Regions from separate parts of the Streptomyces sp. NPDC088817 genome, predicted to be linked through region 1. Evidence: riboswitches for the same ligand, from Rfam matches in the RefSeq annotation. Region 1 holds a riboswitch; each other region holds the start of a gene.
What was found. A riboswitch is a leader RNA that binds a small molecule or an ion and turns the genes downstream of it on or off. The one in region 1 is predicted to bind cyclic di-AMP.
Positions count from the first base shown of each region.

Region 2: it holds a riboswitch for cyclic di-AMP, as region 1 does, so the genes downstream of both, ACIP4X_RS19390 (NlpC/P60 family protein) here and ACIP4X_RS27385 (M23 family metallopeptidase) in region 1, are expected to answer to the same signal.
Region 3: it holds a riboswitch for cyclic di-AMP, as region 1 does, so the genes downstream of both, ACIP4X_RS13820 (C40 family peptidase) here and ACIP4X_RS27385 (M23 family metallopeptidase) in region 1, are expected to answer to the same signal.
Region 4: it holds a riboswitch for cyclic di-AMP, as region 1 does, so the genes downstream of both, ACIP4X_RS10165 (transglycosylase SLT domain-containing protein) here and ACIP4X_RS27385 (M23 family metallopeptidase) in region 1, are expected to answer to the same signal.

Region 1 is NZ_JBIVJN010000016.1:205,310-212,685, reverse strand. It holds gene lhgO (L-2-hydroxyglutarate oxidase) at 1-590, shown strand, start outside; gene trmB (tRNA (guanosine(46)-N7)-methyltransferase TrmB) at 659-1,504, shown strand; gene ACIP4X_RS27395 (PrsW family glutamic-type intramembrane protease) at 1,524-2,948, shown strand; partial or broken gene ACIP4X_RS27390 (aldo/keto reductase) at 3,007-3,474, opposite strand; gene ACIP4X_RS27385 (M23 family metallopeptidase) at 3,500-4,540, opposite strand; cyclic di-AMP (ydaO/yuaA leader) riboswitch at 4,552-4,709, opposite strand; tRNA gene ACIP4X_RS27380 (tRNA-Met) at 4,954-5,027, opposite strand; gene ACIP4X_RS27375 (dihydrofolate reductase family protein) at 5,078-6,208, opposite strand; gene ACIP4X_RS27370 (amino acid permease) at 6,332-7,376, opposite strand, start outside.
Region 2 is NZ_JBIVJN010000009.1:246,762-254,137, reverse strand. It holds gene ACIP4X_RS19400 (PP2C family protein-serine/threonine phosphatase) at 1-58, opposite strand, end outside; gene ACIP4X_RS19395 (SAM-dependent methyltransferase) at 346-1,158, shown strand; gene ACIP4X_RS19390 (NlpC/P60 family protein) at 1,223-3,331, opposite strand; cyclic di-AMP (ydaO/yuaA leader) riboswitch at 3,340-3,514, opposite strand; gene ACIP4X_RS19385 (response regulator transcription factor) at 3,718-4,461, shown strand; gene ACIP4X_RS19380 (sensor histidine kinase) at 4,464-5,576, shown strand; gene ACIP4X_RS19375 (SOS response-associated peptidase) at 5,638-6,381, shown strand; gene ACIP4X_RS19370 (AI-2E family transporter) at 6,625-7,376, shown strand, end outside.
Region 3 is NZ_JBIVJN010000006.1:269,683-277,058, reverse strand. It holds gene bioB (biotin synthase BioB) at 1-452, opposite strand, end outside; gene ACIP4X_RS13840 (8-amino-7-oxononanoate synthase) at 600-1,727, shown strand; gene ACIP4X_RS13835 (DUF397 domain-containing protein) at 1,781-2,011, opposite strand; gene ACIP4X_RS13830 (helix-turn-helix transcriptional regulator) at 2,021-2,905, opposite strand; gene ACIP4X_RS13825 (ATP-binding protein) at 3,133-3,588, shown strand; gene ACIP4X_RS13820 (C40 family peptidase) at 3,642-4,115, opposite strand; cyclic di-AMP (ydaO/yuaA leader) riboswitch at 4,119-4,332, opposite strand; gene ACIP4X_RS13815 (alpha/beta fold hydrolase) at 5,047-6,636, shown strand; gene ACIP4X_RS13810 (1-acyl-sn-glycerol-3-phosphate acyltransferase) at 6,721-7,376, opposite strand, start outside.
Region 4 is NZ_JBIVJN010000004.1:344,960-352,335, forward strand. It holds gene ACIP4X_RS10140 (DUF6668 family protein) at 1-10, shown strand, start outside; gene ACIP4X_RS10145 (ABC transporter permease) at 1-902, opposite strand, end outside; gene ACIP4X_RS10150 (ABC transporter ATP-binding protein) at 889-1,833, opposite strand; gene ACIP4X_RS10155 (DUF2092 domain-containing protein) at 1,867-3,081, opposite strand; gene ACIP4X_RS10160 (polyprenyl synthetase family protein) at 3,367-4,377, opposite strand; cyclic di-AMP (ydaO/yuaA leader) riboswitch at 4,860-5,047, shown strand; gene ACIP4X_RS10165 (transglycosylase SLT domain-containing protein) at 5,053-5,538, shown strand; gene ACIP4X_RS10170 (HAD family hydrolase) at 5,578-6,381, opposite strand; gene ACIP4X_RS10175 (ATP-grasp domain-containing protein) at 6,453-7,376, opposite strand, start outside.

The sequences.
Region 1 (7,376 bases):
ACTGCGACGAGGTGGCACGGATGACCGGGGACGACCCGGGGGTGCGGATCGTGCCGTTCCGCGGGGAGTACTACGAGCTGGCGCGGCCGGAGCTGGTGCGGGGGCTGGTGTACCCGGTGCCCGATCCGGCGTTCCCGTTCCTCGGGGTGCATCTCACCCGCGGGGTCGACGGCGGTGTGCACATCGGGCCCAACGCGGTGCCCGCGCTGGCCCGCGAGGGCTACGGCTGGGGGACCGTACGGCCGCGGGAGCTGGCGGGCACGCTGGGCTGGCCCGGATCGTGGCGGATCGCCCGCCGGCACTGGCGGTACGGGGCCGGGGAGCTGCGGCGTTCGGTGTCGAGGGCCGCCTTCACCCGGGCGGTGCGCCGGCTCGTGCCCGCCGTGCGGGAGGACGACCTGGTGCCGGCCCCGGCCGGGGTGCGGGCGCAGGCCGTCCTGCGCGACGGCACGCTGGTGGACGACTTCCTGATCCGGGAGGGCGCCCGGACGGTGCACGTGCTCAACGCGCCCAGTCCCGCGGCGACCGCCTCGCTGCCGATCGGGCGCGAGGTGGCGAGGCGGGCCCTGGCCGTGCTGGCGGCGGCATGAAGGGCACGCCGGGCCCCGTCGGCCTTGACGACCGCTTCGTGCCGGTCCCCCGTAAAATCGTTCCCACTGTGACTGACTCGCTGAACACCCCCCAGGCTCCCGCTCCCGGCGAGCTGCCCCGGCACGAGCCCGGAGTGTCCCTGCGGCACACCCGGGCCAAGGGGGAGCCGCGTTTCCCCGACGGGCCCAGGGCCGATCCGGCCGGCTCGCACTTCGAGCGGCGGATCCGCAGCTTCCAGCCGCGCCGGAGCCGGGTGACCGCGGGCCAGGCGGACGCGTTGCAGCGGCTGTGGTCCACCTGGGGGCTGGACATCGACGGGCAGCGGGTGCTCGACCTCGCCGAGCTGTTCGGGAACACCCGCCCGGTGGTGCTGGAGATCGGCTTCGGCATGGGCGAGGCCACCGCCCGGATGGCGGCCGCCGACCCGGACACCAACATCCTCGCCGTCGACGTGCACACCCCCGGCCAGGGCAATCTGCTGAGCCTCGCCGACGGGCACGGACTCGGCAACGTCCGCGTCGGCAACGGCGACGCGATCATCCTGCTGCGCGAGATGCTCACCCCCGACAGCCTCGACGGGCTGCGCGTCTACTTCCCCGACCCCTGGCCGAAGAAGCGGCACCACAAGCGGCGGCTGATCCAGCCGGAGTTCCTGACGCTGGCCGCCACCCGGCTCAGGCCCGGGGCGCTCGTGCACTGCGCGACGGACTGGGAGCCGTACGCCGAGCAGATGCTCGACGTGCTGACGGCGCACCCGGACTTCGAGAACACCCGGCCCGACGGCGGTTTCGCGCCACGTCCCGGCTTCCGGCCGCTGACCCGTTTCGAGGGCCAGGGACTGGAGAAGGGCCATGTCGTGAACGATCTGCTGTTCCGCCGCGTACCCCGGCCGGAAGACCAGCAGCCTCAGTGACCTCGTGAGGGCCGATGCCGTGGCCACCTGCCCCCCGTACCCGACACCTCCCGGCGCTACCGGCGCTCCCGGCGGCACGTCCCGCCAGCCGCACTGGTGGCAGCGGCGATGGGTCAAGTACGGCGCCCTCGTCACCCTGCTCGCCCTCTCCGGGCTCGTCATCCTCGCCCTGGTGCGCCGGCAGACCGGCACCGAGGGCTTCCTCGTCGGGCTCGGGCTCGCGGTGCTGCCCGTACCGCTGCTGACGGCCGCCTTCCGCTGGCTGGACCGGGTCGAGCCGGGCCCCTGGCGGAACCTGGTGTTCGCGTTCGCCTGGGGCGCCTGCGCGGCGGCCCTGATCGCGATCGTCGCGAACAGTTTCGCCACGCACTGGATCGCCACGGCGACCGCCGACCCCGACGGCGCCGACACCCTGGGCGCGACGGTGATAGCGCCGGTCGTGGAGGAGTCCGCGAAGGCCGCCGCCGTCCTGCTGGTCTTCCTCTTCCGCAGACGTGACTTCACCGGCATCGTCGACGGGGTCGTCATCGCCGGCGTGACCGCGACCGGGTTCGCGTTCACCGAGAACATCCTCTACCTCGGCAACGCCTTCGGCGCCGACCAGCTCACCGGTGACCGTGGCATCGCCTCCGTCACCGCGGCGACCTTCTTCGTCCGCGTCATCATGTCGCCGTTCGCGCACCCGATGTTCACCGTGCTCACCGGCATCGGCTTCGGCATCGCCGCGATGTCCTCGGACCGCCGCCGGCTGCGGCGCCTGCTGCCGCCCCCGGCCGGACTGCTGCTCGCGATGGGCATGCACGCCCTGTGGAACGGCTCGGCGACCTTCGGCGAGTACGGCTTCTTCGCGGTCTACGCCGCCATCATGGTGCCCGCCTTCGGGCTGCTGACCTGGCTGGTCGTGTGGACCCGGCAGCGCGAGCTGAGGACCGTGCGCGAGGAACTGCCCGCGTACACGGCCGCGGGATGGCTCACCCCGGCCGAACCGTTCGCCCTGGCCTCCATGCGGGCGCGCCGACTGGCCCGCGACCACGCCCGGCGCCACCTCGGCAGGCAGGCGGCGCGGACGGTCGCCCGGTACGAGGCGTACGCGACCTCGCTGGCGTTCCTCCGGCACCGCGGGCGCCTTGGGCGGGCCGGTGCCGACTTTGCCGTACGGGAGCGGGAACTGCTGCACGAGCTGTGGCGCAGGCGGGAGGTGGCGCAGCCCGCGCTGGACCACGCGGCCAGGATGACGACGCCCACAGCCGCGCCCCCCTGGCCGGGGTACGCGGTGCACGGGGTCTACGGGATGCACGGGGTGCACGCGCAGTCGCTCGGGTACGGATCGTACGGACCGGCGACGCCGTATCCCTACGGTCCGGCGTACGGCTCGGCGACGCCCCACCCCTATGGCCCGGCGGTGCCGTATCCCTCGTACAACCCTTACCGGACCCCGTCGTAGGTACTCCCGGGGACGGGGGTCACGCCGACGCCCGCGTCAGCTTCCCGAGTTCGTCCGCGGTCTCCAGGTGCTTGGCCGCGCCCTGCGCCCGCGCGCTGTCCACCGTCGTACCGGGCCGGTACTTGCCGGTCAGGAACCCGGAGGCGAGCGCGAAGTAGGGGACGACGGCCAGGCCCGACCGTTCGGCGACGCTCCGCAGACCGTCTTCGTAGGTGTCGCGCGAGACCAGGTTGTAGTGCGGCTGGAGCGCCACGTACCGGGCGAGGCCCTCGCGCTCGGAGAAGTCCAGGGAGGCCCGGAGGCGCTCGGGCGAGATGTTGGAGGCGCCGATGTGCCGCACCTTGCCCGCCCCGACCAGTTCGTCGAGCGCGCCGATGATCTCCTCGACGGGGACTTCCGGCTTGTCGAAGTGCGTGTAGTACAGGTCGATGTGGTCCGTGCCCAGGCGCCTGAGGGAGGCGTCGGCCGCGGCCTTGATGTTGGCGGCGCTCAGCCCCAGGTGGTCGGGGTGCTGGCACGGCCTCGTCGGCGGTGGGACCGGTCCGTGTCCGTCAGGGGGTGAGGCCCCTGTCGCGCAGCCACGCCATCGGGTCGATCCCGGTGGACTGGCCGCCCGGGTGGACCTCCAGGTGGAGGTGGGGCCCGGTGACGTTGCCGGTGGCGCCCACGCGGCCGATCACGTCGCCCGTGCTGACCTGCTGGCCGACGCTGACGCTGATCGACGACTGGTGGCAGTACCAGAGCTCGGTGCCGTCGTCGAGGGTGAGGATCGTGCGGTAGCCGTAGGCGCCGGCCCAGCCGGCCTCGGTGACGGTGCCGGTGTGGATCGCCTTGAGCAGGGTGCCCGTGGGCGCGGCGAAGTCGAGGCCCGTGTGGTAGCCGGAGGACCACATGGAGCCGGCCTGGCCGAAGGTGGAGGTGAGCGTGTACGAGGAGGTCGGCAGCGTGTACTGCTTGGCCAGCTCGGCCAGCCGCGCCTCCTCGGCCTTCTGCGCGGCCTCCTCCTCCGCCTTCTTCTTCTTGGCGGCGGCCTCGGCCTCGGCCGTCTCCCGCGCCTTGGCGGCATCGGCGGCGGCCTTCTTGGCGGCGGCGGCCTGGGCGTCCGCCTGGGCCTTGGCCTCGATCTGCACCTGCTGCTGCTCGGCCTGCGCCATGATCCGGTTGCGCAGCACCTCGCCGGCGTCCGAGGTGCCCTCCTGCTGGGTCTCGGCGGCGGTCACGCCGATACCGCTGAGCGCGGTGGCCGAGCCCTCGGGGGCGGCGTCGGAGTTGTCGTCGAACAGGGAGCCCACGGAGGGCAGGTCGGGCAACGAGATGGACACCGGCGGCTTGGCGCTGTTGGCACTGGCCATGCCGCCCGCGCCGACGGCGGCGATGACGCCGACACCGAGAACGGTGGAGCTGCGGGCGAGCCCGCCGCCGCGCTGCTTGGCGACGCGGTGCCGGCCGCGCACGGGACGGAGGGACTCCGCGCTCGGGTTCCACTCCTCCCAGGGGCCCTCATCGGCGCTTCGGCTGTCGTAGCCGAAGGTCTCGCCGTGCTGGCGGCTCGACGCGAACGGGGCTTCCGGGGCAGGCGGGTTGGACGCCACGAAGGCGCACTCCTTTCCTTCCGTCTCGCCTACCGGGTTAGCTGACGGGTTCGGAGCGGGAAGGTCTCCTACGCGCGTAAACAAGCCGTGCTGACACGGAAGTTACGCTCGATTCACCCCAAAGTAGGTGGTTCCCCGGTTCCCTTGCGGGATTCGGCGTGCGCGCACGGAGCCGCCTCTTGTGACGGCTGGGACGACCGTGCTGCGTTATCGAACGTTAATAGACGCGAGCCCCTGATTCCAAGCCGTTCGGCTTGATCACTCAACCTTCCGGCCCGACCTTACGGTCCATGAGCACCGAAACTCGGGCGAGTCGACCGCACTTTCCGGAGGACTTGAGACGAGCGCCCGTGGATCCGTGAAAACACTCAGGGCCGGAATCCATGAATCGAATTCCGGCCCTGAGTCTTCAGTAGCGGGGACAGGATTTGAACCTGCGACCTCTGGGTTATGAGCCCAGCGAGCTACCGAGCTGCTCCACCCCGCGTCGTTGTGTCACCAGTATATGTCATCCGGAACGCCGCTCGCACCAACCCCTCAGCCGAGCAGATGCCGGTTGGGTTCCGTGGCCCTCTCCTCGAACTCCGGCACCACGACGACGACCGCGCCGCCGGCCGCCAGCACCCCGGTTCCGTCGGCGCCCTCGACGAACGTGTCCGGCTCCCGCCACGCCGTCACCACCCGCCGCACCCCGGCGTCCAGAATCAGCCGGGCGCACGGACGCGGCCGGGAGGCGCGGCGGGCGCACGGCTCCAGGCTGCTGTACACCGTGGCGTCCGGCAGCCGCGGATCCGCCGGGTCGACCTTGGCCAGCGCCGCCTCCTCCGCGTGCACGACCGGGTCGTCCCCCTCCCGCGAGTAACCGCGGGCGAGTTCGGTCCCGTCGGCGGCGACCACCACGGCGCCCACGCTGAACGCGGTCCGGGACGGCGGGCACTGGGCCGCCAGTTCGCAGGCGATCCGGAGCCAGTGCCGGTCCGCGGGAGCGGCGCGGCCGGCGGTGCCGGGGGCGGTGGGCTCGTAGCGCACGAGGACGACGTCCTCGATGGTCCGCGTCTCCACCAGCCGCAGCCGGCCGCCCTGGTAGGTCCCGGGCCCGAACAGCCGGGGCGCGTCGGGGTCCCCCACGAACAGCGGGGCGAGCACGAGCTGCACCTCGTCCGCGAGTTGCTGCCGCAGCAGCTGGGTGTGGACGGTCCCGCCGCCCTCGACCATGAGCCGGCGCACCCCGCGTACGTCGTGCAGGTGCTCGAGCAGTCGGGCCCAGTCGAGTTCGGCGCCCAGCGGCACGACGTCGGCGGCCAGGCCCGTGCGCCGCAGCCGCAGCGCGCCCTCGTCGGTCGTGTAGAGGACCTTCTCGCCGCCGGTGTGCCAGAAGGGCGCCCCGGGGTCCAGCTCGCCGGAGGCGCTGACCGCGACCTTCAGCGGGTACTCCGGCCTTCCGGCGGCGCGGCGGGCGGCCCGCCGCTCGGGCGAGTTGACCAGCAGCCGCGGGTTGTCGGCCCGCAGGGTGCCGGCGCCGATGAGGATCGCGTCGGCCGACGCCCGCACCTCGTCGACGCGGTCGAAGTCGGCGGGGCTGGAGAGCAGCAGGCGTTCGGGGCCGGTGTCGTCCAGGTAGCCGTCGAGCGAGACGGCGGCGGACAGCAGGACGTACGGGTGGGGCATCGACGCCCTCTCTCTCGGCGACGGGCTCGCCTCCAGTGTGACCGACGCCGCCGACCGCGGACGTGGCACCACCGTGCCGGGAGCGTACCCGGGGCGGGCGGGCCGCCCATCGGTCGGTGCGGGTCAGTGATCGAGGCTGATGCGGAACCGCAGCCGGCAGATGACGGCGTCGGTGTGGCGGCGCAGGGCGCGGTCGAGGACCGCGCCGCGCTGGTTCTGCAGCAGCCGCAGCCAGGGCCTGGGCAGATGTGTCTCCGGGATGAGGACGACGATCCGGCACTGCCGCTCCTGGGCGGCCAGCGCGCGCACATGGTCGACGACGGGCCGGGTCAGGGACCGGGTGCGGCTGTGCAGCACGGTGAGGGGGACACCGGGCTGCCAGGCGTTCCAGGCGGCGTGGACCTCGTCGGCGGAGGGGGCGGCGCGGTCCTCGGGATGCACGACGGTGACGGCGCGGACCTCGTCGCTCAGTGACAACGCGGCGCTGATGGCCTCGCTGGTGAGCAGGTTGACGGCGCCGACGGGAACGACGACGACCGAGTGGCGCGGCGCGGGCCGTGCGGGGACCTCGCCGAGGTGCAGGGCCGCGCCGATGCGCTGGTAGGTGCGGTGCACCGACTCGAACGCGGCCACCAGGACGGTGACCGCGGCGAAGACCAGCCAGCCGCCCTCGCCGAACTTCGACACCAGTTCGATGACCAGCGCCGCGAAGGTCAGCAGTGCCCCGAGGCCGTTGACGGTCGCGCGCCACCGCCATCCGGGACCCCGGTCCAGGTGCCAGTGCCGGACCATGCCGGCCTGGGAGAGGGTGAATCCGATGAACACGCCGATGGCGAAGACCGGCACCAGTTTCTGGGTGTCGCCCTCGGACACGACCAGCAGGACCAGGGCGGTCGCGGCGAGCACGACGACGCCGTACCGGTAGACCTGCCGGTCGGCCCGCAGTCCGAAGACGTGCGGCAGATGGTTGTCGCGTGCCAGCAGGGAGGTCAGGACGGGCATGCCGCCGAAGGAGGTGTTGGCCGCCAGCGCGAGCAGCGTCATGGTGGCGAACTGCACCACGTAGAAGCCCGCGTTGTGGCCCAGGGACGCCTCGGTGAGCTGTGCCAGGACGGTCTTGGTGCGGCTCGGTGCGACGTGGAACTTGCCGATGAGCAGCGACAGCCCG
Region 2 (7,376 bases), on a different contig from region 1:
AGCGCTGGAGCAGGTACACCGAGGCCGCGTCGCAGAAACTCGGCGCGAGCCCGTGCACGACATGACGGCCGGTCAGGTGCAGGTCCAGCTCCGAGCCGATGGCGTCGGCCGCGGGGGAGAAGTGCGAACGGCGGCGGAGCGGCGCTGTGGGGGGTGGGTCATCGGGGTGGCCGCGTTCTGTGTTCCGCAGGATCGTGTGCCTTCCGGGTGGGGCCGGTGGGCCGGAGGTCCGGTGGGGGCGGGGACGGACGGGCCGGTCGGACCGGTCGGGCGGTACGGCGTGGTATGCCGCTGGCAACTATATGATGCACAGTCAAGGTCATTTAAGAGTAGGGGAGTTGGCGAATGCGGGACGGAGACGGGCTGCCCCGGGGCGTCGATCCGGGCAAGGCCAGCGTGGCCCGGATGTACGACGCCATGCTGGGCGGCGAGCACAACTTCGCCATAGACCGGGAGGCGGTGGCCGCCTTCACGGCGATCGATCCCCAGGTGCGCACCCTGGCCCGCGCCAACCGTGCCTTCCTCGGCCGTGCCGTGCGGTTCCTGGTGGACGCCGGGGTGCGCCAGTTCATCGACCTCGGCTCCGGGATCCCCACCCAGGGCAATGTGCACGAGGTCGCCCAGGCCGCCAGTCCCGGCGCCAAGGTGGTGTACGTCGACAACGACCCGGTCGCGGTCGCGCACAGCGAGGCCCTGCTCGCCGACAACCCGGATGCGGCGATCGTGGCCGCCGACATCCGTGATCCCGCGGGGATACTCTCCGCGCCGCAGGTGCGCAAGCTCATCGACTTCGACGAGCCCGTCGCCGTCCTGATGATCACGATCCTGCACTTCGTCACCCCGCAGGAGGACCCCGGCGGGATCGTGGCCGCCTTCCGGGACGCGCTGCCCGCGGGCAGCTGGCTGGCCCTGACCCACGCCACGGACGAGGACCGCCCGGACACGGCGGCGGCGGTCGGGCAGCTGTACCGGGACCGGGCGACCTCGCCGGTCACGGCACGCTCCCACGACGAGATCGAGTCCCTCTTCCACGGCTTCGACCTGGCGCAGCCGGGGCTGGTCTACGTCCCGCTGTGGCGCCCGGACCGGGAGGAGGAGGTCCCGGAGGACCCGTCCCAGTTCTGGGTGTACGCCGGGGTGGGCCGCAAGGACGTGTGAACGCCGGGCGGGGAGGTCCGGGTGAGGCCGTGGCGGTCACCCGGACCTCCCCGCCCGTGACGGCTCAGGCCGGCCGTATCGCGCTGTGGATGGCCTGCGGGCCCGCGAAGAAGATCGACTCCTCCTGTATCGATGCACCCGGACTCGGGGCGTGGATCATGGTGCCGTTGCCCGTGTACAGGCCCACGTGGCTGACCTCGCCGTAGAAGAAGATCAGATCCCCCGGCTGCAGTGCGGCGAGCTCGATCGCCGCGCCGGAGCCGGCCTGTTCATGGGTGGTACGGGGCAGGGCCACGTCCGAGGCCCGCCAGGCGGCCTGGGTCAGGCTCGAGCAGTCGTAGGAGCCCGGACCGGTGGCTCCCCACACGCAGGGCTTGCCGATCTGCGCGCGGGCGAAGGCCAGTGCCTTGGCGGCCTTCCGCTCATAGGCGGAGGCCGGGCTCTCGGCTACGGCGGGGCCGGGGGCGGCTCCCGCCCCGCCCGCCGCTCCAGGAACGCCCGCGGAGCCAGGGACCCCCGCCTGGCTGGCGTCGAAGAGCGAGTTGCCGTCCAGCGGCGGGGTCGTGTCGAAGAGTCCGGTGGCGTGCTGCTGCCACTGCGCCGCCTCCGGCTGAGGCGCGGGCGCGGCGGGCGGCGGCGTGCTCTGCCGCGCGGCGTGCCGGGCCAGCATCTCGCCGGCCTGGGCGAGCTTGTTCCGCATCCGCTCCTTGGGGGCCCGCCGCACCCCGACGGCCTGCCGACGCCGCCCTGCCCCGCCCTCGTTCGCGAACGGCGCGACGGGCCCGGCGGGCGGCGCCCCCACATCCTGGCTCCCAGCCTCCACGGCCCCACCGGAGAACGCGCCCAGGCTGCCGACGGAGGGCGCCGCCTGCAGGGCGCCGGCGAGAGGGGCCTGCATGGCTCCGCCCGGTGGCGGCTGCATGGCGCGGTCGGGGAGCACGGTCATGGCACCGGTGGTCGGGGCTTCCATGGCCCCTGTGGGGGGCGCGCCCAGGCCCCCGGTGGGGGGCGGCTGCATGGTGGGGTTGGGGAGCACCCCCATGGTGCCGGTGGCGGGCGCGCCGCCGGTGGGCGGTGCCTGCATGGAGCGGTTCGGCAGCACCCCCATGGTGCCGGTCGACGGCGCTTCCATGGCTGTTGGCGGGAGCACCCCCGTGGTTCCGTCCTGAAGCACCCCCATGGTCCCGGTGGGCGGTGGCTGCATGGTGCGGTGGGGGAGTACGGCCATGGCGCCGGTCGTCGCGGCTTCCACGACGCCGGTGGCGGGCGCGCCGGTGGTCATGTTCGGGAGCGCGCTCAGGCTGCCGGTGGGGGGTGCCTGCATGGTGGGGTTGGGGAGCACCCCCATGGTGCCGGTCGCCGGCTGCATGACGCCGTCGGGAAGCGCGCCCATGGCGCCGGTGGGCGGCTGCATGAGGGCATTGGGCAGCACCCCCATGGTGCCGGTGGCGGGCGCGCCGCCGGTTGCGTTCGGGAGCGTGCCCAGGCTGCCGGTCGACGGCGGCTGCATGGTGCGGTGGGGGAGCACTCCCACGGTGCCGGTGGTCGGGGCCTCCATGGTGCCGGTGGTTGTGTTCGGGAGCGCGTTCATGGTGCCTGTGGGGGGCGGCTGCATGGAGCGGTTGGAGAGTGCCCCCATGGTGCCGGTGGCCGGCTGTACGGCCGCGCCCATGGTGCCGGTGGGTGGTTGCATGGGGCGGGCGGTCAGTTCCGGTACGGGTGAGGCGGCGGCGGGCAGCTCCGGGGTGGTCCGGGCCGCGGCCGGCAGTTCGGGGGCCGGGGCCGCCGGGCCGGCGGGCAGCTCCGGCCGAGGTGCCCGGCCCGCTTCGAGGGCGAGCCCCTCGCGGGCATCCGCCGGACGCCCGCCCCGCGCCGCGGCGGGGGAGTCGGCCGGTTTCGGCATACGGTCCGGCGGCAGAACCGCCGGTGCGATCGGCCCCAACTGGGCGCGCCCCGCGTCGAACCACTTCCGGGTCACCCGGTCCACCGCCGGATCGGAGCCCCCGGAACGGCCCCAGTCGGCCGAACCCCGTCGCGTACGAGCGATGTTGTTCATCGCCCGCGTGGCGTTGAAGTTCCCCGTGGCGTTCTCCGCCCGGTCGTAGAGGCTGCTGATCCGCTGCTGGACCTCGGCGCGGCTCGGCCTGTCCTCGCTCGGTCGTTCCGGCGTCAAGAAGGACGCACCCCTCCCATGGGCCGCCTACCGGTTCAGCTCTCGGCATCGGGCGGACGTTCTGTGGAAGGCGTGCCCCGCGGCCCTTGTCCCGAGGGACAGTTGGGCCGCTTCACCCCGAGGTTGGTCGGTTCCCCGGCTCCGGCCGCTGCGGGTGCGTACCGGACTCGGCGGAGGTCGCACGATCCGACGCGACTCGCCGGAGGCAATCGTGCGGCCTGATCGTCAACTTAGCGAACATGTGTACCCGGTGTGAAGATTGAAGTGCGGAATGTCCGATACGTATTCGTGACCTTCCCGTGAGCTGCCTCACGTCCGGACGCCGAAGGCCGGGGAGTGCCCCCTGGAGGGCGGCGCGCACGCAGGCGCGGTGTCAGGCTGGAGGCATGCAGGAGTCGTACGAATCCAGGGACGCCGGGTCCGGCGGGCGGCGGCCGGAGGCGGCGCGGGTGCTGGTCGTCGAGGACGACACCACGGTCGCCGAGATCGTCTCCGGCTACCTGGACCGCGCGGGCCACGTCGTCGACCGCGCCGCGGACGGTCCGGCCGCGCTCGCCCGGGCCGCCGCCCACTGGCCGGACCTGGTCGTGCTCGACCTGATGCTGCCCGGCATGGACGGCCTGGAGGTGTGCCGCCGGATACGCGGGCGGGGCCCGGTGCCGGTCATCATGCTCACGGCCCGCGGCGACGAGGAGGACCGCATCCTGGGTCTGGAGGTCGGCGCCGACGACTACGTCACCAAGCCGTTCAGCTCCCGCGAACTCGTCCTGCGGGTGGAGTCGGTGCTGCGGCGCACCCGCCCCGCGACCGCGCCGCCACCGCTCGCAGCCGCCGGACTCGCCCTGGACCCGGCAGGCCGCCGCGCCACCAGGAACGGTACCGAACTCGCGCTCACCCTCCGCGAGTTCGACCTGCTTGCCTTCTTCCTGCGCCACCCCGGCAGGGTGTTCGGCCGCGAGGACCTGATGCGGGAGGTGTGGGGCTGGGACTTCGGCGACCTGTCCACGGTCACCGTCCACGTCCGGCGGCTGCGCGGCAAGGTCGAGGACGACCCGGCCCGGCCCCGCCTCATCCAGACCGTGTGGGGTGTCGGCTACCGCTTCGACCCCACCGGACACGAGGGGAGTTGACGGTGCGCGAGCCCCTGTTCATCGCCCTGTACGCCTTCCTCGGCGCCGCCGTGGCCGGACTGGCCGGGGCGGGCGCGCTGCGGCTGATCCGGCGGCGCTCGCTGACGGCCTCGCTCGCCGTGGTCGCCGCCGTGGCGGTGGGCGCGATGCTGGCCGGCACCCTGGCCGTGGCCCAGGCGATGTTCCTGTCCCCGCACGACCTGTCCGTCGTCACCACCGTGGTGGCGATGGCGGCGGTGGTGTCCCTGGCCACCGCGCTGCTCCTGGGCCGCTGGGTCGTGGCCCGCAGCCGCGAGCTCGCCCGCGCGGCCCGCGCGCTCGGCGACGGCGGCGACTTCGCCGCGCCCCACGGCCCGGCGACCGCCGAATTGGAGTATCTGAGCCGCGAGTTGGCGGCCACCAGCGCCCGGCTCGCCGAGTCCAGGGAGCGGGAGCGCGCCCTGGAGTCCTCCCGCCGGGAACTCGTCGCCTGGATCTCCCACGACCTGCGCACCCCGCTCGCCGGACTGCGGGCCATGTCCGAGGCGCTGGAGGACGGGGTGGCCGCCGACCCGGACCGCTACCTGCGGCAGATCCGCACCGAGGTGGAGCACCTCGACGCCATGGTGGGCGACCTGTTCGAGCTGTCCCGCATCCACGCCGGCTCCCTCGCCCTCACCCGCTCCCGGATCTCCGTGTACGACCTGGTCGGCGACGCGCTCGCCGGGGCGGATCCGCTGGCGAAGGAACTCGGCGTCCGTCTCGTGGCCGGCCACGTCGAGCCGGTGCCGGTCGAGGTGGACGCCGAGGAGATGAACCGCGTACTGGGCAACCTGCTGGTCAACGCGATCCGCCGCACCCCCGCCGACGGCACGGTCGCGGTCGCCGCCGCACGCGCCCCCGGCGGTGTCGTCCTGTCCGTCACGGACGGCTGCGGCGGCATCCCCGAGGCGGACCTCGCGCGCGTCTTCGACACCGGCTGGCGCGGCACCCACTCCCGCACACCGCCCGCGGGAGCCGGCCTGGGCCTGGCCATCGTCCGCGGCATCGTCGAGGCGCACCAGGGCCGGGCCGCCGTACGCAACATCCCGGGCGGCTGCCGCTTCGAGATGACCCTGCCGGCCCCCGAGCGCTGACCCCACCGGCGGGCGTGAGGCGCTCCCGCTCCCCGCCGTGCCACCGTGGCACCCTGGCCCCATGTGCGGTCGCTACGTCTCCACCCGAGGTCCGCAGGACCTGGTCCGGCACTTCCGGGTCACCGAGTGGCGCCCCGAGGAGGCGCTCGCGCCGAACTGGAACGTCGCCCCGACCGACGAGGTGTGGGCCGTCCTCGAACGGGCCCCGCGCGAGGACCGCACCCCGGCCGCCGTCCGCAGGGAGCTGCGGCCGCTGCGGTGGGGGCTGGTCCCGTCCTGGGCGAAGGACGTGAAGGCGGGCGCCCGGATGATCAACGCCCGAGTGGAGACCGTGCACGAGAAGCCGGCCTTCCGCCGCGCCTTCGTCAGGCACCGCTGCCTGCTGCCCGCCGACGGCTTCTACGAATGGCAGCAGATCAAGTCCCCCGACACCGGCAGGACCCGCAAGCAGCCCTACTACATCAGCCCCGAGAACGGTGAGCTGATGGCGCTCGCCGGCCTGTACGCGTACTGGCGCGACCCGCACGTGGCACGGGACGACGACCCCGCCGCCTGGCTGACCACGTGCACCGTCATCACCACCGAGGCCACCGACGAGGCCGGCCGCGTCCACCCCCGGATGCCGCTGGCCCTCACCCCGGACCACTACGACGCCTGGCTCGACCCCCGCCATCAGGACCCCGGCGAACTGCGGGCGCTGCTGAGTCCCCCGGCGGGCGGCAGGCTCGGCGCCCGGCCCGTCTCCCCGGCCGTCAACAACGTGCGCAACAACGGCCCCGAACTGCTGGAGGAGACGACGCCGTGACGGGCCGGACCACCCCGGTCCACCCGCGCGGCACCGCGCGCCGTACGGGCACCCGTTCCCCCCGATGCCCCCGATGACCGCCCACCCGGCCGAACTGCACCCCGGCCCCCGCCCGCCCTGACCTTACGGTGCTCAAGAGGGCTCAGGAGGTTCGAGAGGAGCCCAGGACGAAGGGGAGACGCGGTGGCTGCTGCGGGTGCTCCGGCGGGCGGGCCGGGCCGCGGGCCCCGGCCGGTCCGCCGCGTGTCCGGCAGCCGCCCGGCGGGCTCCGTACGCCTCCCGCCGCACGCCCGGACCGTTCCGGTGGCCCAGAGGGCCGAGAGCACCGTCCCCTGGCTGCGGGTCGCCGCCGCCTACGCCTGGCGCCTCATCCTCGTCGGCATCGTCGTCTACGGCGTCTTCACCGTCCTCGGCCGCTTCCAGCTCATCGCCGTGGCCCTGTTCCTCGGCCTGGTCATCACCACGATCCTGCGGCCCCTCACCGACCTGCTGAACCGCTTCCTGCCCAGGGCGCTGTGCGTCGCCGTCGCCCTGGTGGGCAGCATCCTGTTCCTGTCCGCCCTGCTGGCTTTCGTCGGCAACACGGTGGCGGGGGAGTCGGCGAAGCTCGCGGGCGAGTTCGGCGGCGGCATCCACAGGATCGAGGAGTGGCTCCAGCGCCCGCCGTTCCGGCTCAGCCGGGGCAAACTGGCCGACCTGCAGAAGCAGATCCTGGCCTACCTGTCCGCCCACCGCGCCGGGCTCCTCAGCAGCGCGCTCAGCGGCTTCGGCAGGCTCGTCGAACTGGTCACCGGCGGTGCCCTCGCGGTCTTCTCCTCCGTCTTCTTCATCCACTCCGGCGAGAAGCTCTGGCGGTGGGCGCGCGACCAGCTCCTGCCCGGCCGGGCCCGGCCGGTGTGGGACCGGGCCGGGTACGCCGCCTGGCGGACGTTCGCCGGATACACGCGCGGCATCATCATCGTGGCGGCCACCAACGCCGCCCTCGTCGGAATCGT
Region 3 (7,376 bases), on a different contig from region 1:
CCGTCGGAGAGCAGACCGAGGCAGGCGCACACCTCGACGCCCTCGTTCTGCTCCTTGATCGCCTTGATGGTGTCGGAGACCCGGTCCACGTCACGGTCGGTCGGACCGCGCCCGCTGGCCACCAGGCAGACCCGCTTGGCGCCGCCCGCCAGTCCGGCCGCGGCGGCCTCGGAGGCCTGGTCGGGCTTGAGCCAGGTGTACTTGAGGATGTCGGCCTTCGAACCGAGCCGCTGGGAGCAGTAGGAGCAGTCCTCGGGGCACAGGCCCGACTTGAGGTTGACGAGATAGTTGAGTTTCACCCGCCGGCCGAACCAGTGGCGGCGCACCTTCCCGGCCGCGGCCACCACATCCAGCAGGTCGTCGTCCGAGGTGGCCAGCACGGCCAGAGCTTCCCCGCGGGTCGGCGACTCGCGCCGAAGCCCCTTGTCCACCAGCGTGTTCAGCAGGTCCATGGGAGCGATCCTGTCCTACGGCCCGGTCCCCGGCCAAGGAGACTCCGCACAACGACGGACACATCGACATGTGGGTATGGCCACATGAGGGACGGCCGGGCTTGCCGCTAGGGTCTGTGCACTGTCTGCGCATGCCCCGGAGGAACCATGGCGTTCGGCTGGATCGACGAGCAGGCGGACGCACGCCGCCGGGCCGGACTCGTAAGGACCCTGCGGCCCCGCCCCGCCGACTCGCCGCTGCTCGACCTCGCGGGCAACGACTACCTGGGGCTCGCCCGCCACCCGGAGGTGACCGAGGGGGCCGCGGCCGCGGCACGCACCTGGGGCGGCGGCTCGACCGGTTCCAGGCTCGTCACCGGCACCACCGAACTGCACGCCGAACTGGAGCGTGAACTGTCCGGTTTCTGCGGTTTCGAGGCGGCGCTGGTCTTCTCCTCCGGATACGCCGCGAACCTGGCCGCGGTCACCGCGCTCGCGCCGCACGGCTCGCTCGTCGTCTCCGACGCGGGCAACCACGCCTCGCTCATCGACGGCTGCCGGCTGGCCCGGGGCACGACACAGGTCGTCGCGCACGCCGACCCGGACGCCGTGCGCAAGGCGCTCGGCACGCACGAGGGCCCGGCCGTGCTCGTCTCGGACACGGTGTTCTCGGTCGACGGCGACGCGGCCCCGCTGGCCGAGTTCGCCGCGGTGTGCCGGGAGCGCGGCGCGGGACTCCTCGCCGACGACGCCCACGGGCTGGGCGTCCTGGGCGCCGGAGGCCGCGGTGCCGCGCACGCGGCCGGACTGGCGGGCGCCGACGACGTGGTCGTCACGGCCACGCTGTCGAAGTCGCTCGGCAGCCAGGGCGGAGTCGTCCTCGGGCCCGCGCGGGTGATCGACCACCTCGTCAACGCGGCCCGGACGTTCATCTTCGACACCGGCCTCGCGCCCGCCGCCGCGGGAGCCGCCCTGGCGGCGCTGCGACTGCTGCGCCGCGAACCGGAGCGGGCGGCACGCGCGCGTGCGGTGGCGGCCGAACTCCACGCACGCCTGACCGCCGCGGGCCTGGAGGCGGTACGTCCGGACGCCGCGGTGGTCTCGGTGCGCGCGCCGTCCCCGGAGCGGGCCGTGCGATGGGCGGCCGACTGCCGGGCGTCAGGCCTCGCCGTGGGCTGCTTCCGTCCTCCTTCCGTGCCCGACGGCATCTCTCGGCTGAGGCTGACCGCCCGCGCGGACCTCTCCGGGGCGCAGATCGAACGCGCTGTACGGGTGATCGGTGGGACGCGGCCATGAGTCGGCGTGACACGGCCGCGCGTCACCGTGGGCGGATGTGACCGGATGGTGCGTCAGACGAGGTGAGCCGCGGCCGTGAAGCGGGCCCAGCTCGCGGGGGAGAAGAGCAGCGCCGGGCCGGCCGGGGCCTTGGAGTCGCGCACGGCGAGCAGTCCGGACCACGGTCCCGCGGCGGGCCGGGCCGTCTCGACGCAGTTGTTGGCTCCCGTGCTCCAGCTGCTGCGCAGCCAGCGCACGTTGTGCAGATCGGTGCTGGAAGATACGTGCCGAGGCAGAGCGGACATGGTGCCTCCTCAGGCGGTACGCGGTGGTGCGCCGTCAGTGTCCTGGCGTATCCCGGCGATGAAGTCCAACGAGTCCTCGGGCGAGAGGGCGTGGATCCGCAGGGTGTCGAAGGCCTCCGTGTAGGCCTCTAGGTCTTCTTTCCGCTCGAGATGGAAGCTACTCGTCAGGTGGTCGAGAACCACCACGTTCAGATCAGAGGTGTTCGAAAACGAGAAGATTACGAAAGGCCCGGTGACGCCGATGTGCGCGCCGGCGGCGAACGGCAGCACCTGGAGCCGTACCTGGGGCAGCCGGGCCGCCTCCGTCAGCCGCTCCAGCTGCCGCCGCATGATCTCGGGGCCGCCCACCTCGCGGCGCAGCACCGCCTCGTCCAGCACCGCGTCCAGCTCCAGCGGCGGTCGCGCCCGCAGCACGTCCTGGCGGGCCAGCCGCACCTCCACCAGCGCGTCCAGCCGGTCCTCGTCGAGCCCGTCCACGGCGGCCCGGGTGACCGCGCGGGCGTACTCGGGCGTCTGCAGCAGCCCGGGGACGACCGAGGTCTCCAGGGTGCGCATCCCGCTCGCCTGCGACTCCAGGCTGATGAAGTCCCGGTAGGTCGGCGGCAGCACGCCGCGGTAGGCGTGCCACCAGTGGTGCCGGCCGTCGCCGTCGTCCAGTCCCGCGAGGACCAGGAGCAGCTCGCGGAGCTGGGAGTCGTGGACCGCGTAGGCGTCCAGGAGCGAGCGCACATCGGCCGGTTTCACCCCACTGGTGCCGGTTTCGATGCGGCTGACCTTCGACTGGTGCCAGCCGACCAGGCGGGCCGCCTCACCGCTGGTGAGGCCCGCGCCGGTGCGCAGCGCGCGCAGTTCGGCGCCCAGCTTCCGGCGGCGCACCGCGGGACCGTGTTGCATGGATGACTCCCTCGCTCCCTCTGAACGCTCCACGCGACCCGCTTCACATACGGTCTTCCGTCGCAGAGTTCACCGCATCGAGCGACAGATATATGCATATCCCGGTGGATCGCCACCGAGAGCGGAGCACTGATGGCAGTCTGACGGCGAAGCACCAGTGCGGGACCGTACTCGAACCATCCGCTCAGTGTCGGACTCCGGCCCCGTGGGAAAGGGACGACGTCGCCATGGCAGACCATCTGGAAGCATCCGTCACTCTGCCGAGCGATCCCGCCTCGGTCTGCGTGGCCCGCGCCTATGTGGCCGGCACGCTCGCGGAGTGGGGCCTTCCGCCGGCCACGGACACCGCCGAGACGGTGCGGCTCATCGTCTCGGAACTCACCACCAACGCCGTACAGCACACTCTGGGGCAGTCACCCACCTTCACGGTGGACCTCGTCCTCGTGCGTGACGAACGGCTGTGCATCGGGGTCACCGACAGCCACCCCCGGTTCCCGAAACGACTGCCGGCCGCCGTCCAGCAGGACAACGGCCGGGGCATGGTGATCATCCGGTGGCTCACCGCCGAGTGCGGCGGCAGTCTGACCGTGCGGCCGACCCGGGAGGGCGGCAAGACGGTCTGCATCGAACTTCCGTGGACGGCTCCCGCCCGACCCGTGACGGCCGCGGGCCAGGAACCGTAGGAAGGTGCGGTGACGACGCCGCGGCGCCGCCACCGCCCCGCACGGCGGCCGGGTCAGCTGATCCGGCCGTACCAGACGCTCTTCGTCCAGATCTTCTGCAGCTTCACCACGTCCCCGGTCTTCGGGGCGTGCCAGATCTTGCCCGAGCCGGCGTAGATGCCGACGTGGTACACGTACGAGCCCGAGTGGAAGAACACCAGGTCCCCGGCCCGGCGGCTGCCCGCCGAGATGTGCCGGCTCCTGTTGTACTGCTGCTCGGCCGTGCGGGGCAGACTCTTGCCCGCCCTCTTGAACGAGTACAGCGTGAGGCCGGAGCAGTCGAACCTCCGCGGCCCCGTGGCACCCCACTGGTAGGGCGCCCCCTTCTTGGACGCGGCGATCTGCAGCGCCTTGGTCCCCATCGTCACGGCCGAGGCCTCGGAGGCCACGCCCGGCACCACGATCGAGCCGCCCACGGCGGCCAGGGTCAGTGCCGAGGCCGTGCCGGCCCGGGCCATCAGCGACGGGACACGATTGAGCGCAGTCATGCGCAACCCTTCGTCAGCCGCCTGTGAAGGATGACCTGTCGGATTCGGGCTGGCGAAGTTGCCCGGCCGCGTTGCCGCGGCTTCACCCCAAGGGCTGCTCGGGCCGGCCATGGTGTGACCGTTCCGGCGACCCGTCGTGCTTGGGTCCTCCACTCCTGCCGATCCACTCCTGTCGACCGGTCATCCGGGCGGCGGCAGGACTCGGCGTCCGCCCGGACCGCCCCGCCGTTGTGGCGGGGGCTTGTCGTCAGACAGGGATCTTCACCCACGGATGTCCGAAAATCCCAATGGAAGCGAGTGTTTGTGTTGTTACTCACCACGCGCCCGTTCGGGTGGACACCCTCGCGATCGAACGGATGCCCCCTCACCCGACGACCCCCGGACCAGCACCGGAAGGCCTTGTTCCGCCGTTCGGGGAGGCGTGTTGCGCAACTGTGGCGGTCCCGGAAGGGGAGCTGAACCTACACCGAAAGGCGGGCGGTCATTCGGGGACATTCCGTGCCGCGTGTCGTGGCGCGCCGCCTTCTGCGCCCGCCGCGCCCCTGGTGGTGGATGACGTCAACTTCCGCAGTTTGGCGGCGTGGTGAGGCGGATGGTGCGCGGCTCGCCGTCCGGCGCCGGCGGCGCGCAGGGCAGGGTGGGTGTCGCCTCCGGTTCGGTCCGGTGCGGAGCGCGTGAGTCGGCAATTGGGGACGATCCGGTCAACCACCCCATAATTCATGACTTCTGGCGCTTACGGTGCCGGGTGTCGCTCCAGGCCGCCCGTGCCTGCCGCGCGGGCCGGCCGCCGGGCTCCGCTCAGCGGGACACGCCGCGCCGCTTATCGGATTGGCAAAGAAGGTCAACGACCCCTGTTCTCAGGGACCTCACAGCCGCAAAGATCCCCGTACCCAATTCGCAACGACGTACGGGGAGGTCCCCCTTGAGGGACATGAGACCCAGGAACCGGGTGCTGGCGCTCGGTTCGGCCGGTGCGCTGGTCACGGCGACCCTGATAGCCGGCGCGGTGGCGACGCCCGCGGCGGGCGCGAACAACGGCCAGGGCCAGGACCGCGAGTCCCGCGGCGCGGCGATCGCCGCCGAGCGTGCCGCGAAGGCCGGCATCGACTGGCAGGACTGCCCCGCCGACTGGGGGCTGGCCAAGCCCATCCAGTGCGGTTACGTCTCGGTGCCGATCGACTACGCCGACCCCTACGGCAAGCAGATCAAGCTGGCCGTCGACCGCATCGGCAACACCGGCTCCAAGGAGGAGCGCCAGGGCGCCCTCGTCTACAACCCGGGTGGCCCCGGCGGTTCGGGCCTGCGCTTCCCGACCCGGGTCACCAACAAGAACGCCATCTGGGCCAACGTGGCGAAGGCCTACGACTTCGTCGGCTTCGACCCGCGCGGTGTCGGCCACTCGGCGCCTATCTCCTGCGCGGACCCGCAGAAGTTCGCCGAGGGCTCCAAGCTCGACCCGGTGCCGGACTCCGAGGCCGACAAGAGCATCCAGCGCAAGCTGGCCCGCGAGTACGCGCAGGGCTGCCTCCAGCGCACCGGCCGCGGCATGCTCCAGCAGATGACCACGCCGAACACCGTCCGCGACCTGGACGTCATCCGCGCCGCGCTCGGCGAGCAGAAGCTCAACTTCCTCGGCGTCTCCTACGGCACCTACCTCGGCGCCGTCTACGGCACGATGTTCCCGGGCCACGTGCGCCGGATGGTCGTCGACAGCGTCGTCAACCCGGCCCGCGAGAACGTCTGGTACCAGGCCAACCTGAACCAGGACGTCGCCTTCGAGGGCCGCTGGAAGGACTGGCAGGACTGGGTCGCCGCGAACGACGCCACCTACCACCTGGGCGCCACCCGCGACGCCGTCCAGCAGCAGTGGCTGAAGCTGCGCGCCACCGCCAAGAAGAGCCCCATCGGCGGGGTCGTCGGCCCGAACGAGCTGATCTCCTTCTTCCAGAGCGCGCCGTACTACGACTCGTCGTGGGCGCCGGTGGCGAGGGTGTTCAGCAAGTACGTCGCCGGTGACACCCAGGCGCTGGTCGACGCGGCCGCCCCGGACCTGTCCGACATCGCGGGCAACATCTCCTCGGAGAACGGCAACGCCGTCTACACCGCGGTGGAGTGCACCGACGCCAAGTGGCCCACCAACTGGAAGACGTGGGACCGGGACAACACGCGGCTGCACAAGACCGCCCCGTTCATGACGTGGGCCAACGCGTGGATGAACCTGCCGTGCGCCACGTGGCCGGTCAAGCAGCAGAACCCGGTGGACGTCAAGACCGGCAAGGGGCTGCCCGAGGTGCTCATCGTGCAGTCCACGCGGGACGCCGCCACGCCGTACGCGGGCGCCGTCGAGCTGCACAAGCGGTTCAAGGGCTCCCGTCTGATCACGGAGAAGGACGCGGGCTCCCACGGAGTCACCGGCCTGGCCAACCCGTGCATCAACGAGCGGGTGGACACCTACCTGCTCACCGGGAAGACCGACTCGGCGGACGTGACCTGCGCGCCGCACGCCACGCCGAAGGCGTAGCGATCGGCATTATCGGCATCAGGTGACGAGGGGCGGCCGGGACACCCGGCCGCCCCTTGCGCGTCTCGGGCGTGCCCGGCGGCGTCAACCGAGCGGTGCCCGCGGGAACCTGCGCCTGTCGCCCTTCCCCTCGGACTGCTCCGCCTTGGCCACGGCCGCGTACTGGTCGACGTACTCCTGCTCGGACAGCGTCAGGATGGCGTACATGATCTCGTCGGTGGCGGCGCGCAGGATCGCCTTCTCTTTCTCCATGCCCGCGTAGCGGGAGAAGTCCAGCGGCTTGCCGAAGCGGATCACGATCGGGTGCGGGCGAGGGAGGGTCTTCCCGGGCGGCTGGGCCTCGAAGGTGCCGATCATCGCGCACGGCACGACCGGCACGCCTGCCTTGAGCGCCATGACCGCGACGCCGACCTTGCCCTTGTACAGGCGGCCGTCGTGCGACCGGGTGCCCTCCGGGTAGATACCGAGCAGCTCGTCCTTGCGCAGCACCCCGAGCCCCTCCCGGATCGCGGCCTGCCCGGCCTCCTTGCCGGACCGGTCGACCGGGATCTGGCCCGCGCTGCGGAAGAAGGCCGCGGTGAGCCTGCCCTTGATGCCGGGACCCGTGAAGTACTCGGCCTTGGCCAGGAAGGTGATCCGCCGTTTGAGGATCGCGGGCATCAGGAAGTGGTCCGAGAAGGAGAGATGGTTGCCCGCGACGATGGCCGCCCCCGAGGCCGGCACGTGCTCCAGCCCTTCGA
Region 4 (7,376 bases), on a different contig from region 1:
TACGCCGTGATGTCCTTCGTCGTGAACCGTGCCCAGGCCGCCGAGCCGAACACCGCCGCGTACAGGGCCTGCAACTCCAGGTTCTTCACCAGGCCGTCCCAGTAGACCGGCTCGCGCATGAGGTCGGCGAAGGACAGCCAGTAGTGCGGGAAGAGATACGGCTGGATCGCGTGCAGCTGGGGTATCTGGTCGAGGATCTGAACGGTGATCAGCAGGCCCACGGTCGTGGCCATCGCCGCGATCCCGCTGCTGGTCAGCGTCGACACGAACAGCCCGAGGGCGGCCAGCCCGATCAGGGACGCGGCGACGACGAGGGCGATCAGCAGGGCCCGGACCAGCCCGTCGGCGAAGCTGATCCGCGTGCCGGAGATGGTCGTCGGATCGCCGAGCGGGAACAGCAGCGCGCCCACGAGGAGCGCCGAGACGGCGACCACCAGGGTGGCGACGAGGCAGAAGGCCATCGCCGTGGCGTACTTGGCGAGCAGCAGGCGGGTGCGGCCGGCGGGGGCGACCAGCAGATAGCGCAGCGTGCCCGCGTTCGCCTCCCCGGCGACGGCGTCGCCCGCGATCACGCCCACGGCCATCGGCAGGAAGAACGGCAGCGTGGCGGCCAGCGCCGTGAAGACCAGGAACAGTCCGTTGTTGGTGACCTGCGCGATGAACGCCGGGCCCTCGCCGCCCCCGCCGCCACCGCCGACGGGCGCACCGTCCCGCGTCTCGATCCTGACGGCCACGCCGACCAGGACCGGCACCCCGGCCAGCACGCCGAGCAGTGCGAGTGTGCGCCAGCGCCGGAAGGTGGTCACCAGCTCGCTGCGCAGCAGCCCGAAGGTCCACAGCGGACCCGGGGCGCGGAGGGCCGTGTCCGCGGCCCGTTCCGCTGAGACCTCAGCCCGCGACATCGAAGCCCTCCCCCGTGAGCGCGACGAACGCGTCCTCCAGCGAGGCCCGTTCGATGCCGAAGCCGCGTACGCGCACGCCCGCCGTCACCAGCGCGGCGTTCACGTCGGCGAGGTCCCGCTCCGGCGGGTCGCCGGTCACCCGGTCCTCGCCCACGGTGATGTCGGCGACGCCCTGTTCCTTCAGCACCCGGGCCGCCTCCCCCGTGTCGGGTGTGGTCACCACCAGCCGGCCGCGCGCTCCGGCGGACAGTTCCGCCACGGCGCCCTGGATGATCAGCCGGCCCTGCGCCATGACCGCCGCGTGGGTGCACACCTGCTCGATCTCGTCGAGCAGATGGGAGGAGAGGAAGACGGTCGTGCCGTCGGAGGCCAACTCCCGGACCAGCGAGCGGATCTCGCGCATGCCCTGCGGGTCGAGGCCGTTGGTCGGCTCGTCCAGGACGAGCAGTCTGCGCGGCTGGAGCAGCGCGGCGGCGAGCCCCAGACGCTGTTTCATGCCGAGGGAGTAGGCCTTGGCCTTCTTGCCCGCCGCGGCCGTCAGGCCCACCCGGTCCAGGGCGGTCGTGACCCGGGCGCGCCGGGTGCGGGGGTCGGCGGTCGGGTCGGCGGCGTCGTAGCGCAGCAGGTTGTCCCGGCCGGAGAGGAAGCCGTACAGGGCCGGGCCCTCGATGAGGGCGCCGACCTGCGGGAGCACGGTGCGCGAGGACCGGGGCATGGGGCGCCCCAGTACCCGCGCCGTGCCGGAGGTGGGCTCGATGAGCCCCATCAGCATGCGGATGGTGGTGGTCTTGCCGGAGCCGTTGGGGCCGAGGAAGCCGAAGACGCTGCCCGCCGGGACGGTCAGGTCGAGACCGTCGACGGCGAGCTGTCCGCCGCGGTAGCGCTTGGTGAGCCCGCGGGTGTGGATGACGCCGACATCCGCTTCGTCCATCGGCTCCCTCGTTCCCTCGTGTCCGGCGCGTGCTCACTTCCCGGCGTTTGCCGCCTTCACCAGCGTGTCCTTGGTGACCGCGCCGACGTACACCTTGCCGTTGTCCGTGATCAGCGCGTTGACCAGGCGGGTGGAGAAGACCGTGCCCTTGCCGAACGTGCCGCTGACCTGGTCGCCGAGCGAGTCGAGGAATCCGCCCAGCTCGCCCTTGCCGGAGGACGACGGGATGCCGCCCTTGGTGCCGGTGTCGAGCACGGCGATGGAGTTCCAGCCCTTGCCGATGATCTCCGGGCCCTTCTTCTCCAGGCCCTTCTCCCGCGCGTCGCGCTCGTGGAACTGCCGGCCCGGGCCGGCCTTCCGCTCGGCGCTCCGCCCGCCGTCGGTTCCGGCGTCCTTCTCCTCGGTGACCTTCGCGCCCTTGGGCGGGGTGAAGTCGAAGGTCGAGGCGGCGGGCCTGGCGAAGTCGATCCGGGTGAAGCCGGCGTCCACCACGGCGGCGCCGCCGCTGGCCGGGGTGAGCGTGAACTTCAGCGGCAGTCCGGTCTTGGCGTCCACCGCGATGCTGATCGCGCCGACCGTGGTGCCGGAGGCGTGCTTCGGCTCGATGACCAGCCGGTAGGCGTCGCGGCCGGCGACCTGCGCGGTGCCGTCGACCTTCACCGAGGTGGTGTCGTCGACCGACTTCAGGGCCTCGTCGGCGAAGTCCTTGGGCGTGGCGGGGACCTCGTCCCGGTGCTTCTTGCCGCTGTCGGCGGCCGTGCCGTGGAAGACCTCGTTCGACTTGCTGTCGTAGCCCCAGACGTCCTTGCCGTTGTGGATGAGGCTGTACTCGGCGGCGCTCTCGATCAGGGAGACCTTCTGCCGGTCCTCGCCGTCGGCGGCGACGCGCAGGGTGTGCGTACCGGACGCCAGCTCGGACAGCTTTGACGCCGGGTCGGCCGACGAACCGTCACCGCCCCCCATGGCGCCGGAGGCCAGGCCGCTCTCCAGGCCGCCGAGGTTCGGCAGACCGAGATCGGTGCTGATCTTGACCGTGCCGGACAACTGCTCGACGTCCGACTTGGCGATTTTCTCTATGAGTTGCTGTGCGGTGATCTTCGGCAGGTCGGGGTCGCCGGACGCGGCGAGTGCCGGGACGAGCCCGATGGTCGCCGCGGCCACCCCCACCACCGTGACCGGGACGACGTAGCGCGCGGCCTTGCGGCGCCCCGCGCGCAGGTCGTCGGCTTCGGATCCGTTCGGTGCCATGTGTGCCCTACCTCCGTCATCGGCGGCGGCTGTCCTGCTGCACTCGGGTATCACCCTCAGCCGCCATTCTCACCCAGATCGGTGAGGAGTGGTGTGCTCCGTGGTGTCCATCTGACCAAATCGGCCGGGCGGAAGCGTCAGACCCCGGAGCCAACTCCGTGTACGTCTGCGGTATGACACACCAAGGGCGACGCCTCCCCCACCCCCTAGGGGTGGGCCGGAGAACGCCGCTCGGAAGGGGCCGCCCGGCGGGATGTCCGGGCAGGTCGCGGTACCGGACGGGCGTCAGCCGGCCCGGTGCACCACCGCGTCGCACATCTGCAGCAGCGCGGCCTTCGCCTCGCACTTCCGCAGCGGTGCCAGCGCGGCCCGCGCCTCCTTGGCGTAGCGCACGGCGTCCCGGCGGGCCTGCTCCAGCGCCGGGTGCGCGCGCAGCGCCGTCAGCGCCTCCGCGAGCCGCGCGTCGTCGGTCAGGTCGGAGTCCAGCAGCTCGCACAGCGCGATGTCCTCGGGCAGCCCCAGCCGGGCCGACCGCTCGCGCAGCCGCAGCACCGGCAGCGTGGCGATGCCCTCGCGCAGATCGGTGCCGGGGGTCTTGCCCGACTCGCGCGAGTCGGAGGCGATGTCCAGGACGTCGTCCGCGAGCTGGAAGGCGACGCCCAGCCGCTCGCCGTACTGGGTCAGCACGTCCACGACGTTCTCGTCGGCGCCGGACATCATCGCGCCGAACCGGCACGACACCGCCACCAGCGATCCGGTCTTGCCGCCCAGCACGTCCAGGTAGTGGTCGACCGGGTCCCGGCCGTCCTGCGGGCCCGCCGTCTCCAGGATCTGACCGGTGACCAGCCGTTCGAACGCCAGGGCCTGTACCCGGACGGCCTCCGGGCCGAGGTCGGCGAGGATCTGCGAGGCACGGGCGAACAGGAAGTCGCCGGTCAGGACCGCGACCGAGTTGCCCCAGCGGGTGTTGGCGCTGGCCACCCCGCGGCGCACGGCGGCCTCGTCCATCACGTCGTCGTGGTACAGCGTGGCCAGATGGGTCAGCTCCACCACCACGGCCGACGGCACGACCCCCGGCGCGTACGGGTCACCGAACTGGGACGCGAGCATCACGAGCAGCGGCCGGAACCGCTTCCCGCCCGCCCTGACGAGGTGCTGCGCGGCCCCCGTGATGAACGGGACCTCGCTCTTGGTGGCTTCGAGCAGCCCTTCCTCGACAGCCGCCAATCCGGCCTGGACATCGGCTTCGAGAGCCTGGTCCCGCACGCTCAGCCCGAATGGCCCGACGACGGTCACGAGGGGTCTCCTGTCTGCTGGTGTCTGGTGGGATTTACACGGTTTGTCGATAGGTCGCTGCCCTCACTCAAGTCAGCGTATCCGGTCACGTTTCGATCACCGATATCGCCCACCTATACGGGCCAGGCCGCATCACCCGACGTGACCACGGTCACGCGTCCGCCACATGGCCCATCCCCGCTCACACCCGAAGTCCGATTCACCCCTATTGGGGTTTCAATTCTCTTTAGCGGTAATTGCGCTTCGGGTGCGCAAACCGTGAGTTGGGTCACTATGCCCTCTCTTCGCACCACCTCTCGCAGTCCTTCACATTCCCTTTACGGACAACGGAGTTGACCCTTGGCGGACGCAAAGGATCAAGTACCACATACACCCCCGACCAAGGTCAAATAGGGCGAGTGTGATTCCGCCACTTGTTCGGGACATGTGCTCTCGCATACGTTCCCGGCCATCGGGCGGACGCCGAATCCTGCCGCCGCCCGTAATCCCAACGACCGAATGAACCACGGCAGGAGCGGGGGACCCAGGTAAGCCGCCGGGCCGGGCTCGTACGTCCTACGTCGTACGCCGCACCGGAACGGCTCGGGGTGAAGCCGCGCCCTTCACGGCGCGGCCGGGCACCTCCCCGCCCGAACCCGACAGCTCACCTCGCAGGCGACGGAGAGGAATTCCCCCATGCCTGCAAACGGTCAGCGCCGCTCTTCCCGCACCGCCCGCCTCGTCCGCACCCTCGCCGCCACCGGCACGGGCGCAGCCGTCCTCGCCGTGCCGCTGCTCGGCGCGACGACGGCCTCCGCGGCGACCCCGGCCACCGTCCACACGGCCGCGAGCTTCGGCTACCCGAACAACCTCGACGGCTGGATCCGCGCCTCCCTGGCCGTCATGGCACAGAAGGGCATCCCGGGCTCCTACAACGGGATCCACCGCAACGTCATCCGCGAGTCCTCCGGCAACCCGCGCGCCATCAACCTCTGGGACTCCAACGCCAAGAAGGGCATACCCTCCAAGGGTCTGCTCCAGGTCATCGACCCGACCTTCCGGGCCTACCACGTGAACGGGACGTCCTGGGACATCTACGACCCGATCGCCAACATCACGGCCGCCTGCAACTACGCGGCCAAGCGGTACGGCTCCATCGACAACGTCCACGGCGCCTACTGACCGGACCGCGGCGGGCCCACACCGGCCGGTGCCCCGGCACTAGACAAACAGTCGTTCGAGGACGACGGCGATGCCGTCGTCCTCGTTCGACGTCGTGACCTCGTCGGCCACCGCCTTCAGCTCGGGGTGGGCGTTGGCCATGGCGACCCCCCGGGCGGCCCACTGGAACATCGGGATGTCGTTGGGCATGTCGCCGAAGGCGAGGGCGTGCTCACGGCCGAGGCCCAGGTGTTCGGCGGCGAGTGCCAGTCCGGTCGCCTTGGTGATGCCGCACGGCTGGAGCTCCACGGTCCCGGGTCCCGACATGGTGACCGTGGCGAGGGACCCCACCACACCGCGGGCCGCCGCCGCCAGCTCGTCGTCGGACAGCACCGGGTGACGCAGCAGCACCTTGCTGATGGGCGCGTGCCACAGGTCGTCGCGCCGTTCGACCCGTACGGCCGGCAGCGACGGGTGCGGCATGCGGTACCCCGGCTCGATGAGCGTGACCCCGTCGGCCCCGTCCTGGTCGACCGCGGCGTACACCTCCCCCACCTCGGCCTCGATCTTGCCGAGCGCGGTCTCGGCCAGCTCCCGGTCCAGGGTGACCGACCACAGCAGACGGTCGCCGCCGGCGTCGTAGAGCTGTGCGCCCTGACCGCACACCGCGAGTCCCGTGGTGCCGAGGACGCCGAGCAGTTCCCTTACTCTCGGCGCCGGCCGTCCGGTCACCACGAGGTGCCGGGCACCGGCGGCCGCCGCCTTCGCGAGCGCGGTGAGGGACCGTTCGGACACGGTGTCGTCGCCGCGCAGCAGCGTTCCGTCCAGGTCGGTGGCGATGAGGGTGTATGCGAGGGCGGCCATGATCAGAGAATACGGATGCCCCGGCCCGCCGACTCGACCGGAGCGTGCTTCTCGTTCGGACCGGTTCCTCCTCAACCGGTCGTGCCGCCGCGCCGGTTGGTCCGCCACAGCTGATAGAGGTGCCGGGCGCCCGGCCGCACGAAGCGCGCGAGCATCGTCACGAACGGCAGCGGATCGTCCCCCGCGAGCCAGGCCAGCTCCGTGCCGCTCGCCCTCGCCGGCGCGTGCGGTGTGGTGTAGCCGCTGCGGCGGTAGGCGAGGAGGGCGGGCAGGTCGATGTTCTCCACGACATACCGGTGTCCGGTGCGCTGCTCGCCCTCCGGGACGGGGCGCCCGGTCAGGTCGAGGTGCATGGCGCGGACGACGTCCACGCCCGAGCCGCTCTCGAAGAGCCGGAACTGCGCGCCCATGCGCGGATTGAAGTCGAGGAGCTTGTACTGCCCGTCGCGCCGGTCGAAACGCAGGTCGAGGTCGACGATGCCGGTGAAGCCGATCTGCTTGATGAACCGGGCGGCGAGGTCGGCGAGTTCCGGGTTGTCGACGACGTACGCGTTCGCCGTCATGCCCGCGTGCGGCGGCCAGGAGCGGACCTTGACGCCGGTGAACATCGCGAGCGGGTTCGAGCTCCGGTCGAAGTAGGCGTGCACGATCCAGTCCTCGGCCTCCTCCCGCGGCAGGTACTCCTGGAGGATCACGCCTGGCCGCTCGCCCCAGTCGCGGGCCAGGGCCAGCAGGCCCTCGCGGCTGTTGATCCTCGTCGTGCCGTTCACCGCGGGGCTGCTGCGCCGCACGAACGCCTCGCGGTTCTTGGCCACCACCGGGAAGCGGGTCTTCTCGGCGAACGCCACGACGTCCTCGTACGACTGCGGGAAGGCGGCCCCGGGGCTCGGGATGCCGTGCTCCACGCACAGTTCGTGCAGGCCCTGCTTGCTGGCCAGGCGGCGCGGCAGGCCGGGGGCGACGGGCGGGAAGAGAAAGGGGCCCTGGAGCACCTC